DNA from 2 places in the Paenibacillus lacisediminis genome. Region 2 is predicted to be linked to the other one. Evidence: riboswitches for the same ligand, from Rfam matches in the RefSeq annotation. Region 2 holds a riboswitch; the other holds the start of a gene.

Region 1 (3,123 bases), on a different contig from region 2:
CCCCGCCAGATCGGCGACTTCCTTGCGTCCTTCCTCAAGTACGTTCAGTGCGATTTCCACTTTCTTCAAAAACGTCCTGCCGAAGTGGTTGAGCCGGATTTGCCGGTTCTGCCGGTCAAACAGCGGCACGCCCAAATCTTGTTCCAGCCGGGCGATCGTTTTGCTCAGCGCGGGCTGGGCGATGTGAAGCTCCTGCGCGGCTTTCGTCATATGCTCCAAGCGGGCGACCGTCTGAAAATATTGCAGCTGCAGCAGTTCCATACTAGTCATTCCTTTTCATTAATATACTGTAGTATATGATTTTATAATTAAATATATATTTTTAATTATCAATATGCAATTATAAAATAACTCATAGCAAAGGTTTTTGAGGAGGCATGATTTGTTATGAGAAAGCAGACAGAGGGAGAATCGGCCGAAAAGCTGATTCGTATTTTGGCATTTACGATGGTGCTTTCGTCGATGAGCGCCACGATGTTTAATATCGTCCTGCCGGAAATTAAAAGCGAGTTCCAATTATCCGTGGCGCAGGTCAGCTGGGTAGCCACTATTTATATGCTGATCTATGCGATCGGATCGGTCATCTACGGGAAATTGGCCGACGTATTCAAGTTCAAAAATTTAATCACATTTGGTTTGGCCGTGTTTTGTCTGGGCTCGCTCGCCGGGCTTGCCGCCCAGGCGTTTTGGATGGTGCTGGCCGGGCGGGTTTTGCAGGCGGCGGGAGCGGCGGTCATTCCGGCGGCGGCGATGATCATTCCTGTCCGCCACTTTCCGCCCGAACGCCGCGGGTACGCGCTCGGAATCACGGCAACCGGACTGGCTGTCGGGGGGGCGATCGGACCGGTCGTTTCGGCGTTGATCGTCAGTCTGGTCGATTGGCGTTGGCTGTTTTGCATTCCGATGCTGATGCTTGTTACCTTGCCGTTTTACCGCCGTTATTTAAGCGAGCAGGCGCCCAAATACGCCAGAGTCGATTGGCTGGGGGCCGGTCTGCTGGGCGGCGCGGTAGCCTTGCTGCTGCTGGGCGTTACTTATGGCCGAATGATGTTTTATCTGGGCAGTTTGCTCTTATTCTTGCTGTTTGCCATCCGCAATCGGACGGCGGCTCATCCGTTCGTCGATCCGCAGCTTTTCCGCAACAGAAGTTATTCCCTGGGGCTGCTCATGTCCATACTGGCGATGGGGATTGGTTATGCACTCCCGTTCCTGTCTCCGCAGCTGTTGGCGGATGTCAACGGGCTGGACTCGGGCTGGATTGGCTTCGCTATGGTTCCGGGGGCGGCGGTGTCGGCTGTTCTGGGCAGAACTGGAGGCAAGCTGGCGGATGCCAAGGGCAACCCGTTTGTGTTTTGCACCGCGTCCATGTTGCTGCTGGTTTGCTTTACTCTGATCTCGATCTTCGCGGGAGCGGCGGTCCCTATGATTGCCGTATTATTAATCTTTGGCAACGTCGGTCAGATGTTTATGCAAATCGCCTTGACAGGCACGATTTCGCGGACGCTGACCAAGGAACAGACCGGGGTCGGCATGGGGCTGCTGTCGATGTCGAACTTTCTTTCCGGCGCGGTGGCGGCCAGCGTCTACAGCAAGGCTGTGGATCAAGGCGGAAGCGTGCGTTGGAACCCGCTAAACCCGTTTGTAAATTCCGGCGCGTACAGTAATATCTATCTCATTCTCGCCGCTTTGGTGGTGATGATGGTACTTTTTTATTATTTTTACTTTTCACAAAATGTCGCACAAAAAATATAAAAATTTTAGATTTTTTTGTCTTATAGGGCTAACAAATGACGCCTGTGCTTCCGATAGAGATAAAGAAAGATATAAAACTTTACACGAAAATGGCAAACCTGTCGAAAGGCAGGGACGCAAAGCTACAGGGCCTGTATTTTTTTGCTGGCAGCCAGTTACCGAAGGGGGTTTTATTTTTTATGCGTAAATTGAAGTTTGTAACGATAGCCCTTGTACTCTTGTTTGCCGGATTTGGCGGAGCGGAGGTGCGGGGAGCCGAACTTGAGGGCTGGCTGGGTAAGGACAACCTGTCCATGGGAGCGATCAGCATCCATTACGACGTGAAGCCGAAAATCAAGACCAAGCTGTTGATCGAGAACGGAAAAAACAAGTATACCTATAATCTGACGTACGGTGCCAAAGAGGAGACGTTTCCGCTGCAAATGGGCAACGGGGATTACACGATAAGCCTGTTGGAACAGATTAAAGGGACCACGTACCGCCTTGTGCACAAGGATACGGTGAAGCTCAGCTTGCAGGATGAGACGCCGGTTTATCTGAATTCGACGCAAAATGTGAATTGGGATATAGACGGCTTGGCGGTGAAGAAGGCGGCGGAGCTGACGAAAGACGCGGCTACCGATGAAGACAAGGTGAAGGCTATTTATAATTACATGATTAGCAATATCAAATATGACGACAGTCTGGCGTTCACCGCTTCTTCGGATTATTTGCCGGATATCGAACGCACTTTGACTGTCAAGAAAGACATCTGCTATGGCTTCTCCTCTCTGTTTGCGGGGATGCTGCGCAGTGTTGGGGTTCCGGCCAAGCTGGCGATGGGATCTTCCGATTATGTGAAGACGTATCACGCCTGGAATGAAGTTTTTGTGAACGGACGCTGGGTGGTCATCGACACGACGGCCGATGCCGGCTGGAAGGGGACAACGACCGCGTTTACTATGATCAAGGACGCCTCTAAATATAAGGCGGACAAGTATTACTAAGCCAAATCATGAACAGCCGAATAGAAAAAAGAGCCTTGAACGTTTGTTCAAGGCTTCTTTGTTTGGGTGGGATATGCTATCTTCTTATTGAAGGGAAGAGTATCCAAGCGGGGGAGTCTGGCTCTAATGAGAGTAATACTTGTGGATGATGAACGGCTGGCCTTGAATTATATGGAGCGGCTGCTGATGAAGCTGGCCGACGTGGAGATTATCGGGAAATTTACCGACCCCGTCAAGGGGATGAGCGAAATTCTCCGGGAGCGTGTGGATGTGCTGTTTTTGGACATCAGCCTGCCGGAAATCAACGGCATTGAATTGGCGGCACGGATTTTGGAATCGAAACCGGAGATACATATCGTTTTTGTCACGGCGTACAATGAATATG
Region 2 (3,123 bases):
CAGGCATTCCGGTGGATGGGGTATTTTTCGCCACCACGGTTGGTGCCGGGCTGATCACGATTCTTATGGGATTGTTCGTCAACATCCCGATCGCGCTGGCACCGGGCATGGGGCTGAACGCCTACTTCATGACCGTGGTGCTTAGCTCGGGTGGGGCTATCACTTGGCAGGCGGCGCTTGGCGCGGTATTTATTTCCGGTATCATTTTTCTGATTCTGACGGTGACGAAGGTGCGCCAGCTGCTGCTGGTCGCCGTGCCGCAGAGCATTAAGGCGGCCATCACGGTTGGCATCGGCCTGTTTGTGGCCAGCCTCGGTTTGAAGATGAGCAACCTGATCGGCGCCAATCTGTCGGGGGTAACGGACACGTCCGCCACGGTTCCCGGCAGCAGCATCAACTTCACGCTGGGCGATTTCGTCCATAGCCCCGATGTCCAATTAACGTTGATCGGCTTGATTTTGATTGCCATTTTGATGTCGCTGCGGGTCAAAGGAGCGCTGTTGATCGGGATTATCGCCACGACCATAATCGGCATTCCGATGGGCGTCACCAACGTTTCCGGACTTTCCGGCGCCAGCTGGCTGCCCGCTTTCGACAACCTTGCGGTAGGCCAGCTCGATTTGGGCGCGGCTTTGCATCTGGGACTGTTTGAAATTGTTTTTGTATTCACGTTCGTTGAATTGTTTGATACGTTCGGCACTTTGGTCGGCACGGCCACCCGCGCCGGCTTGATGAAAAACAAAGAAGAAGGCGAGAAAAAAATCGGCAAGGCGATGCTGGTGGATGCGGTTGGCGTCAGCGCGGGCGCGTTTCTTGGCACCAGCACGATCACTTCCTATGTAGAGAGCACCGCTGGTGTGGCCGAAGGCGGACGCACCGGGCTCACTTCGGTAACGACGGGGATTTTGTTCCTCCTGGCGCTGTTCATCGCTCCGCTAGCCGGTGTTGTGCCCAGTGCGGCAACGGCTCCGGCGCTGATTATCGTCGGCGTGCTGATGATCGGCCAGGTCAAATCGATCGAGTGGGATGAGTTCTTGCATGCATTCCCGGCGTTTTTGACGATCGTATTGATGCCTTTTACCGGAAGCATCGCCAACGGGATCGCCGCCGGTTTAGTCTCTTATGTCATTCTGGGCGGATTCAACAATCTGTTCAGCAAAAACAAAGTCAAAATTCATTGGCTGATGTGGGTGCTGGTGGTTCTTGTACTGGCCCGCTACATTTTCCTTGGTACCGAATAACGGGATTATCTCGGCCAACAAGGGTGTCCGCTCCGAAAGGAGCAGGCACCCTTGTTTTTTAGCTCTATTTTTAGGAAATTGGACATGGAAGGAGCTGGGGCTAAAATCCCGAATATTTTTTTGTGAATCCGCTTTTTTTCATAAACAATGGATTGATTTCCAGCGGGAGTCGATTATAATAAATTTAAATAATTAAATGAAACGAAGTTAAAGGCAAACTATTCGAAAGGATAGGACGCAAAGTTTGGAGTCTAAAGCGTGCAAGCAGCGCTATGATTGTCCGGCCGCCATGCAGGAATGGCGGTTTTTTTATTTTCAGTGTTTTGATTGGTAAAAATTAACTTTCAAGAAGAAGGTGAACTCATGATATCGCTTGGAGGACAAGGGGCCCGTGCCGTACGGATCGGTATCGCCATAGCCCTGCTTGCGTTTTGGGTGGCCGGCTGCAGCCGGGCCAATCCGCAGGCGGACAACGGGGATGGGACTTCTTCCCTTTCCGGTGTTCAGACCGTTTCATCACAGCAGCAGCCAATTACCCGGTATACCGGAGAACCGAGCAAAGCTTTGTCTTTTGTATACACAGCCAAAAAAGAACTTTCCCTAACGTTTGACGGGTTGGGCGATCGCGAGACGATCATGCGTTTGCTGGATGAGCTGGACAAGTACCAAATCAAGGCGACGTTTTTTGTCCCGGGCATGCGGGTGGCCGAGGAGCCTGATCTCGTCAAGGAATTGGTCAGCCGTGGTCACGAGGTGGAAAACAATACGTTGACGCGCGCCGACTTAACGACCTTAAGCTATGAAGAAATCTATAAAGAAATCAACCGTACCAACGGATTGATTGCTGACGCTACAGGTAAGACGCCGCAGTTTGTCCGGACCCGGGGGGCCCGCATAAGCGACGATGTCCGCCTGGTGGCGGCGCAAACCGGACTGCAGGCTGTCGTTTCCTACAACATTAACCCGAAAGACAGCGACATGCAAAGCGCCAAGGAAATCGGCGATTACATACGGAAGTACATTAGCCGCGGCGGCATTATTGCGCTAAATACGGACGTGAATCCCGAGGTGGTATCCTCCATTTCCTATATTGCGGATGCGGCGAACGAAGTGAGCTATAAGCTGGTGCCGCTCGCAAAGCTGGTGCAAGACGGAGGGGAGCGGAAGCCGCTGGAGCAGATTTCGGGATACGATGCCGCCCGGATCAACCCCGATTACAAGCAGGCGGACTATAATCTGATTTATAACGCCAAAGATATCGCCAAATGGAACTCGCACGGCAAAAAGGTCGTTGCCCTGACCTTTGACGATTGGGGCAGTGATTTGACCGTCACCCGTCTGTTGAAAGTTCTGTCGGATCATGACGTTAAAGCGACCTTTTTTCTGCGGGCGAACGGCGTGGAGAACAACCCGAACCTGGCTCGAGCGATTGTTGAAGAAGGCCATCTTGTCGCCAATCATACCTACACTCATCCCGTAATTACGCAAATACCGCCCGATGAGCTGCAGGAGGAAGTGGTCAAGGCGCACCGCGTCATCACCGAGGCGATTCAACAGCAGCCGGCGATGTTGTTCAGACCTCCAACCGGGGAGATCAACAAAGAAACGGCCAAGGTGATCGCGGCCACGGGGTATAAGACGATCGCTTTGTACGATGTGACTACCCTGGACTGGAATTCCGACCATGACGCTCAGTACATTTTAAACGGGGTGCTGCATCAGACGACCAACGGCAGCGTTATTTTGCTGCATATGCTTGACGGTATCCATACACTGGAGGCTTTGCCGGAAGTGATCGACCAGTTGAAGCGGCGGGGTTATTCCTTTGTGCTTCTGGACGAGCTGTACGGGATGAAATAAAGAACGGACGCTTACTTAGCAT

The links. A riboswitch is a leader RNA that binds a small molecule or an ion and turns the genes downstream of it on or off. The one in region 2 is predicted to bind cyclic di-GMP.
Region 1: it holds a riboswitch for cyclic di-GMP, as region 2 does, so the genes downstream of both, ACLD72_RS02850 (transglutaminase-like domain-containing protein) here and ACLD72_RS17905 (polysaccharide deacetylase family protein) in region 2, are expected to answer to the same signal.

What each region holds. Positions count from the first base shown of each region.
Region 1 is NZ_JBKIAX020000001.1:658,637-661,759, forward strand. It holds gene ACLD72_RS02840 (LysR family transcriptional regulator) at 1-261, opposite strand, end outside; gene ACLD72_RS02845 (MFS transporter) at 388-1,752, shown strand; cyclic di-GMP riboswitch class I at 1,834-1,915, shown strand; gene ACLD72_RS02850 (transglutaminase-like domain-containing protein) at 1,932-2,738, shown strand; gene ACLD72_RS02855 (response regulator) at 2,865-3,123, shown strand, end outside.
Region 2 is NZ_JBKIAX020000008.1:313,196-316,318, forward strand. It holds gene ACLD72_RS17900 (NCS2 family permease) at 1-1,241, shown strand, start outside; cyclic di-GMP riboswitch class I at 1,444-1,533, shown strand; gene ACLD72_RS17905 (polysaccharide deacetylase family protein) at 1,605-3,101, shown strand.